2 linked regions of the Butyricimonas faecalis genome follow. The protein of the gene in region 2 binds, or shares a complex with, the protein of the main gene of each other region. Links are inferred from orthologs where the notes say so. Each region holds a gene or a part of one and is shown on either strand. Other genes may lie near its edges.

Region 1 (3,799 bases), 2.6 Mb from region 2 along the record:
CTAAACCACCTTTTTCCTTTATCAATTCGTTTATTGCAAGCATTAAATCTTGATCTGTACAACCCACTGCAATAATATTATGCGAATCATGTGATATAGAAGAAGCAAAAGCTCCTCGTTTTAAACCGATACCTGAAATAAAACCAATTTGCGGTTTAGAATTAAAGTAACGATTTAAATAAACTATTTTCAAAATATCCTTATCCAAATCTGATTGAAAACCTTCTATTTTCTCGTTAAAATGAAGTATTTTACTGTCTGTCAGAATACTATCAGGTCTCACTTGAATACATGCAACATCTCCAAAAACATTTGTATGAAGATCGGATAAACTTATTTCATCGTGATGAAACTTATTTAATAACGGTACATCATAAACCGGATTACTTTTAGAATTGTTTTCACCATAAACTACCTTCCCTTTAATATAAGTAGAACGTACATTCAAAGATTCTATGTCATCCAAAATAATGAAATCTGCATCATCTCCAACATGCAAAGTTCCTATATTCAAATTATAAAAATGTACCGGATTAAGACACGCTATCTGCAAAATATCAAAAATACCATAGCCATCAGCCAATGCTTTTCTGATAATTTTATTAATATGACCTTTATTTAATAGGTCATCAGCGTGTGAATCATCCGTGCAAAACATGACACGATCTGTACGTGTAGCAATCAATGATTTTAATGCATCATAGTTTTTAGCAGCACTTCCCTCCCTGATCATGATGTACATTCCTTTTGAAATTTTCTCCTCTGCCTCTTCTATGGTCGAAGATTCATGATCGGTTTCTATACCATGAGCAATATATGAACTCAGAGAATCACCCGTGAGTTCCGGTGCATGACCATCTATTTTTAATTGATATTTCTTGGCTATTTCTATTTTTCCAATAACATCCGGATCATTATTTATAACACCAGGAACATTCATAACCTCAGAAAGCAGTATGAATTTTCCGGTTTTTGCTAATTTATCCGTGTCTTCTACGGATAAAATGGATCCTGGTTTATCAAATGGAGTGGCAGGAACGCAGGAAGGAATACCCCAAAAGAATTTTAAAGGTGCTTTTTCTCCATTATCTATCATCAATTTCACCCCCTCTACCCCTAAAACATTTGCAATTTCATGCGGATCGGCAACCACACCCACTGTTCCATTCGGAATTACTAATTTGGAAAATTCAACAGGCATTAACATGGAACTCTCCACATGAACATGCGCATCTATAAATCCCGGTGAAATATATTGATCATACGAATTAGAATTTCTTTCTATATTTATAATCTTTCCTTCAGATATAAATATAGCACAAGGATAAAATTCCCTGTTTTCTATATCAATTAAATTTCCTTCTACAATTTCCATTTTATACCTCGGTTTTTATTTACAATTTGACCCTATAAATGTACTTTTTTACTAGATTTATTCAATACCCCTCTTCGCACTATTTTCAATGTTCCACGTGAAACATTCCTTTTATCTTCCCAATAAAATCAATAAAACATTAATGTCAGAAGGCGATACACCTGTAATACGTGATGCCTGCCCAATAGTTTTCGGATTAATCTTTGTCAATTTTTGACGAGCTTCATAAGAGAGAGAAGTTATCTCCATATAATTAAATTTATTCGCAATAACTAAATTCTCCAACCGATTCAATTTATCAGCAATCAATTTTTCTCTCTCTATATATCCAGAATATTTAATTAAAACTTCAGCAGCTTCTATGATTTCTTCCCGCAAATTATGATCAAAAACAAATTCCTTTAAAGAAGGAATTGCATCTATAATTTTAGGAATAGTTACCTGCGGTCTCGAAATAATATCAATCAATTTAATTTTTTGACGGATAGGCGAAGATTTCAAATTTTCTAAGGTCGGGTTAATCTCTTCAGGTGAAATACTAAAATTAGTAACAAAGTCTATCAACCGGTCACGTTTCAAAATTTTATCTTCAAACACGGCAAAGCGATCTTCTTTCACCAAACCTAGAGAATACCCTAAAGGCGTCAATCTGGCATCAGCATCATCCTGTCTCAATAAAATTCTATACTCGGCGCGTGAAGTAAACATCCGATAAGGTTCATCCACTCCCTTCGTAACTAAATCATCTATCAATACACCAATATAAGCCTGATCCCTATTCAGTACAAAATCTCTATTTTCATGAAGTGAAAGATGGGCATTAATTCCAGCCATCAATCCTTGAGCCGCTGCCTCCTCGTATCCGGTAGTCCCGTTTATTTGTCCGGCAAAATAAAGTCCCTTGACTAATTTTGTTTCTAAAGTAGGATACAATTGAGTAGGCTGAAAAAAATCATATTCGATAGCATAACCCGGTCTGAAAATTTTTACATGCTCAAAACCTTCCACGTTTCTCAATGCCCGCAATTGAATATCCCAAGGCAAAGAAGAAGAAAAACCATTCAGATAATATTCGGTTGTCCTCTCCCCCTCCGGTTCCAAAAACAGATGGTGACTATCCCTATCTGAAAAAGTATCCAATTTAGTTTCAATACTCGGACAATAACGAGGACCTATACTTTTTATAGTACCGTTGAACAAAGGACTATCATCAAATCCTTCCCGCAAAATGTCATGTACGACTTTATTCGTGTAGGCGATATAGCAAGGCATTTTCTCAAGTGAATTCGTATACGCGAAGCTCAGAAAAGAGAACTTATGGAAATCATTATCCCCATCCTGACGAGTCAATTTGGAAAAATCAATACTTCGGCCATCTATACGAACCGGAGTACCCGTTTTCATTCGCCCTACTGTGAAACCATACGCTCTCAGTTGCTCAGACAAACCATACGTGGCCGGTTCTGAAATACGACCACCGGGAAAACTAACCCGTCCGATATGCATCAGACCGTTTAAAAAAGTACCATTCGTCAAAATCACCCGATGACCACTAAAAGAAATCCCCAATCTGGTTCTAACCCCGGTAACCTGTCCCTTATCCAAAAGAAGTTCAATCACATCATCCTGCCACAAATCCAGATTATCAGTATGCTCTACCCTATCCCTCCATTCGGCCGAAAAAATCATTCGATCACATTGAGCCCTTGGACTCCACATAGCAGGCCCTTTAGATAGGTTCAGCATACGGAATTGGATTGTACTTTTATCCGTCACGATGCCAGAACCACCGCCTAAAGCATCTATCTCCCTAACAATCTGACCTTTAGCAATACCACCCATGGCCGGATTACAAGACATTTGTGCTATCTTATTCATATCCAGTGTAATAAGCAATGTCTTTGATCCTAAATTAGCGGCAGCACATGCCGCCTCACAACCAGCGTGTCCGGCCCCTACTACAATAACATCATATACGGGCAGTAATCGTGACATAATTATATCGTTTTAAGCAATTCTAAGCAATGATTTTCGTTTTGACGCATCTCTCTAGCGTCAACATCTGATTTATCCTTAAAACCCATTAAATGAAGCACAGAGTGTACAACCACCCTATGCAATTCATCTTCATAAGTCGTATGAAATTCTAAAGCATTGGATTGAACTGTATCAAGGCTGATAAAAACATCACCTGACAATATTTTTCTCTCGGAATAATCAAAAGTAATAACGTCAGTATAATAATCATGATTCAAATATTTCCTGTTCACATCCAGGATATAATCATCATTACAAAAAATAAAAGAGATCGCTCCTAACTGAAACGAATAATCATCAGCAACGGCCTGTAGCCATTGTTTCACTCTCTCTTCATTAAAAAAAGGAGGCGTATCACACTCCTCGCAAAAAAAAAGAAGTTCGCTC
Region 2 (4,724 bases):
AACGGATGGCGACGCGTGTCATGCCGTATTTTTCCTGAATCTCTTCCGGTGTGTACCATTCGGTCAGGTCGGAATCTACTTCGTATTTGGCAAAGGCGGCATCAATATGTTTCTTGCTGTAATAGTTGAACTGGCGGATTCTCACTTTCGGAACTTTGTGCTGCCGTGTATAAGTCCACACCCATTTGGCGTTGACCTTATATTTCTCTGCAATTTCTTCAGCAGTATAATACTCGGTGATGTCGAAGTCCTCTTTAGGCATGATGCGTTCATACGGTTTGGTTTTCATCATTAGTTCGATGTCAGCACGGCGAATGAGCGACTTTTTGCCACTGATGCGTGAAGCCCGAAGTTTGGATTCCTTTACCAATTTATATATGTATTGTCTGGTTACGCCCATCAACTTTGCTGCTTGGGCAAAAGAGAAGAAATCCTGTCCCTCGGCGGCTTGTCGAGGTTGTAGCAACTCTTGCGAGCGTTTCAACTGCCGCTTGCGTTCCCGGATGCGTTCTTTGTAGCCAAGATTGGAACACTGATGGCTACAATAGCAGGTCGTTGTCTTTTGGGCTATAAATGGCTTTCCACACCATTGACAAATCTTTCTTACTTCCATATTTTCCTTGTTTACATTGGGGATAATTTCTCCTTATTTCTCCCGGATTTTGCCAACACATGTAAACCATTGTCAACACACGTCAACTAATGCGTCACTGTGACATTCGGGCTAACCGTGAATTTCTGTCGCGGTAGAAATATGATAGAAAAATATGGATAAAAACCGTTATCTCCAAATACGGACTGGAAAGTGTTAAAATAGAAAAGTCGCTGAAATACAGCGACTTTATTCTAAATGGTTATAGTTAGTTATGGCTGTTTCCAAGCCATCATTTGCCTACGCAAAAATTCTTAAATATATTTCCCAATACCTCATCCGTCGTGATTTGTCCCGTGATTTCACCAAGATAATGCAGGCATTCCCGAATGTCTTGTGATACAAACTCACCACTAAGATGGGAGTCCAGTCCTGTGATGACTCGCTCGATGGCTAGGCGGGCATGGGAGAGGGCTTCGTAATGGCGGGCATTGCTGACGATAACATCTCCTGAATGAAGAGCGTTTAGGTTGATCGTGGAAACTAGCTCGTCCACCAGGTGATGGATGTTATACCCTGTCTTTGCGGCAATCGGGAGAATCTTTTCCCCGGAAGATAGAGATGTGATTTGCGACAAGATTATGTCGGCAGAATCTGTTTGGTCTGTCTTGTTGAGTAGAATGACTAAGCGGGTATCCGGTCCGAGGTGTTCTTTCACTTGGGTATAATAGGGAAGGAATTGTTCCGTGTCTTTGGTGGCATCGATTAAAAACAATACGATACGGGCTTGTTCAATTTTGGTAAAAGTACGTTCGATACCCATATTTTCTACTCGGTCGTCTGTGTGGCGGATGCCTGCCGTGTCGATAAAACGGAAGGTGATTCCTTGGAGGTTAATGGTGTCTTCGATCACGTCACGGGTGGTACCCTCGATGTCGGACACGATGGCACGATCCTCTTTTAGTAAAGCGTTGAGTAGGGTACTTTTCCCCACGTTGGTATTACCAACAATGGCTACCGGAATGCCGTTTTTAATCACGTTGCCAAGGGAGAAGGAAACGCATAGGCGAGAAATCAACGTGTCAATACCGACGGCAATACCCCGTAGTTCCGATCGGTCGGCGAACTCCACGTCTTCCTCCGAGAAATCCAGTTCCAGTTCGAGCAGGGAGGTGATGTGCAGCAGTTCCATTCGCAGTTTCATCAGTTCGTCCGAGAATCCTCCCCGCATTTGACTTAATGCCATTTTGTGGGCGGCTGCCGAGGATGAGGCGATTAGATCTGCAACGGCTTCCGCTTGTGAAAGGTCCATTTTACCATTCAAGAAAGCCCGTTGAGTAAATTCTCCGGGGGCTGCAAGGCGTGCTCCGGAGGAGATTAATAGTTGTAATATGCGTTGCTGAATGTATACTGAACCGTGGCAGGAGATTTCGATGGAATCTTCCCCGGTGAAGGAGTGGGGGGCGTGGAACACGGAGATTAATACTTCATCAATCAGTTCCTCCTTGTTGACGATCTTGCCGAAATGAATTGTATTCGGAAGAACATCTATCAGTTTTTTATGGGAAGGGGAAACAAATATCCGGTCACAAATTTCAATACATCCTTTTCCTGATAGGCGAATCACGGCGATAGCACCCATTCCGGGAGCCGTGCCAATGGCACATATTACAGTCTGGTCATTCATGGTAATTTCTTTCGTGCAAAGGTATATCTTTTTTATTGCGTATAGACTAAAAAATGAATCCAAATGAGCTGTTCATTTGGATTCATTTTTAAAAATTCTGTATTTGCTTATAAAAATTGCAAGAGTACAGCCCCGCAAGAGTACCCACCTCCGAACACGGAGAGTGCCACGAGGTCACCATGATCAACTCGGTCAAGGTTTTGCGATAAGGTGATGGCACAACTGGGACATCCCGTGTTACCTACTTCCTCGATGTTCGACAGCATGTGATCTTCGGGGAAATCAAGTTGACGGGCAACGGTAGACATGATTCGCTTGTTGGCCTGGTGAGAGGCAATGAATTTCAAGTCCGTCAGTTTTATTCCTTGGCTGTTCGTTACAGCATTTAACCCCTCGATCATGTAATGGCAGGCATTGATAAACACGTCACGTCCTTCCGGCATGCCGATACCCTCGTGATGTGGGCGTAGGTAAACGGCAGTGTCTGCTTTGCCGATGTGTCCGAGTCCGCGGGTGAATATATTTAGTATACGAGCTGCTTTTTCTCCTTCCGGCATGGTGGAAATGGCGATTGCCACAGATCCGTCACCCCACAGGTGACCACTTTGCGGACAAGTTTCATTGCTGTATTCCGTGTTGTGCTCTGAGCCTACAACGATGGCTTTCGTGGCCTTGTTCATGGCAAAATACCCTTCGACAATTTCCATGGCGTTGATAAACGAGGAGCAGGCTGCCGAAACGGTGAGACAGTGTGCTCCTCGTGCCTTGAAATGGCGCTGTATCGTATGTGCCGCCGTGGCTACCGTGTCGTAAGGTGAATAAGTTGCGGCCACGATCAAGTCGACTTCCTCTATGGGAAAGGGTAGTTTTTCATTTAAACGCTTGACGGCTTCCAGGGCCATGGTATTCGTGTTCTCGTTTTCGCCGGCCTTACTTCGGGTGCTTATTCCTGTACGGGTGCGAATCCACTCGTCATCTAAACCGTTCACTTCCTTGAAGTAGGAGTTTGGAACCCGATTTTCCGGGAGATAATGTGCGAAAGCGTTAATATACAATTCCATATAATAAGTAGTGTGTGTTAGTTTATTTCTTAAGAATTCCGTGAAATAATATGTTTATATACTCGTTAATCACTTGTGGTCGTGGTTGATGTTCGTACTGGCGTATAAAACCGAATTCCAGGCTTTTGAAAACGGATTGTAACGAGTTTGCCAGGCGTCGAGGTTGCTTGATCGAGAATATTCCCGCATCGGTCCCGTCCCGGAGGATTGAATAGAGAAGCTCTATTTCTTGCCTGTCAATATTCTCTCGTAGTATTTCAATCTTACTGTTGTTATGGAGAAAAGTTTCCTTAATAGGTTGACTGCCGCCCATTAGCTCTGCAATTAAATTAAATCGTTCCTTGATGTATAACTTCAACCGTTTGTCGGCTGGCAAGGCCGTTCTGACTGCCTGTTCAAGTTTTTGTTCGATTAATTCTATTTTTTGATCCACGATGTGATTAAAAATATCTTCCTTACTGTTAAAATGAGTGTATAGCGTGCGCCGACTGACTTTAGCGGCACGGGCAATATCCTTCATAGTTGTTCGATAAAAACTTGTTTCTATGAACAATTTTTGTGCCACGCTAACAATTTTTTCTTTCGTAATCAGTAAGGTTGTTCTCATTTAATTTCACAAATTGAAAAAAGTGTGCATTTATAATTTATATTCTCGTACAAGCAAAATTAATGCCACAGGTAACACGAATGTGTAAAAAAGATTAAGATATTTTACCTCGAAAAGATGACTTTTGTCATATTTCATGAGGTAGGGGAGGTGTATATTCGCGGCCGAATTTAAATTAGATGCAATGGTGAATATACTTTTAAAAGAGAAACCGTTTACCCGTGAGTGGTTCCGGACATACGCCTTACTCATCGGGGGTGCTTTTGTGCTAGCACTAGGATATAGTTGTTTTATGGCGCCTTATAAAATTGTTCCGGGGGGAATTTATGGTATCACGATCGTTCTTCAACATAAGTGGGGATTCCCGATCGGTATGGCTGCCTTGTGTTTCAATTTGCCGTTGAGTTTATTGGGCCTGCGGGTTTTGGGAGCCGGCTTCGGGGTGAAAACATTTATTTGCTTCATCCTTGTCGCTGTTTTCTCGGATAGTTTACCCACACTCTTGTTGACGTTGATGGGAGAGCCGATTCCTACGGACCCGATGGTGACTCTCGATCCTTTCAAACTAGGTGATGAGGTATTGTTGGCATGTATTTTCGGCGGTGTTGTCATGGGTGTCGGTGTGGGTATGATCATGAAATCCCGTGCTTCGAGCGGGGGAACCGATGTGTTTTCGAACATACTTCACAAGTGGACTCACCGTCCGTTGGGACAGTTGCAGATGATGGTCGATTCGTGTATCGTGATCTTCGGTTTCCTCATGTTTCAAGATTGGAA

Evidence for each region.
Region 1: the proteins of mnmE (region 2) and mnmG are in contact, whole or in part, in a solved structure (PDB 9HIP), measured with the Escherichia coli proteins. The link is inferred for Butyricimonas faecalis from one-to-one orthologs.

What each region holds. Positions count from the first base shown.
Region 1 is NZ_CP032819.1:3,051,599-3,055,397, reverse strand. Bases 929-3,799 are described here. They hold mnmG (tRNA uridine-5-carboxymethylaminomethyl(34) synthesis enzyme MnmG), read right to left. Parts: upstream 3,371-3,799; coding sequence 1,487-3,370; downstream 929-1,486. Other genes in these bases: ybeY (rRNA maturation RNase YbeY), read right to left, coding at 3,373-3,799; ade (adenine deaminase), read right to left, coding at 929-1,375. Also shown: more of ade, read right to left, coding at 1-928. UniProt on the Escherichia coli protein: NAD-binding protein involved in the addition of a carboxymethylaminomethyl (cmnm) group at the wobble position (U34) of certain tRNAs, forming tRNA-cmnm(5)s(2)U34.
Region 2 is NZ_CP032819.1:405,772-410,495, forward strand. The notes cover bases 83-2,948. They hold mnmE (tRNA uridine-5-carboxymethylaminomethyl(34) synthesis GTPase MnmE), read right to left. Parts: upstream 2,280-2,948; coding sequence 885-2,279; downstream 83-884. Other genes in these bases: D8S85_RS01695 (helix-turn-helix domain-containing protein), read right to left, coding at 83-613; D8S85_RS01705 (3-oxoacyl-ACP synthase III family protein), read right to left, coding at 2,387-2,948. Outside these bases: more of D8S85_RS01695, read right to left, coding at 1-82; more of D8S85_RS01705, read right to left, coding at 2,949-3,340; D8S85_RS01710 (TetR/AcrR family transcriptional regulator), read right to left, coding at 3,363-3,947; D8S85_RS01715 (YitT family protein), read left to right, coding at 4,132-4,724. UniProt on the Escherichia coli protein: Exhibits a very high intrinsic GTPase hydrolysis rate. Involved in the addition of a carboxymethylaminomethyl (cmnm) group at the wobble position (U34) of certain tRNAs, forming tRNA-cmnm(5)s(2)U34.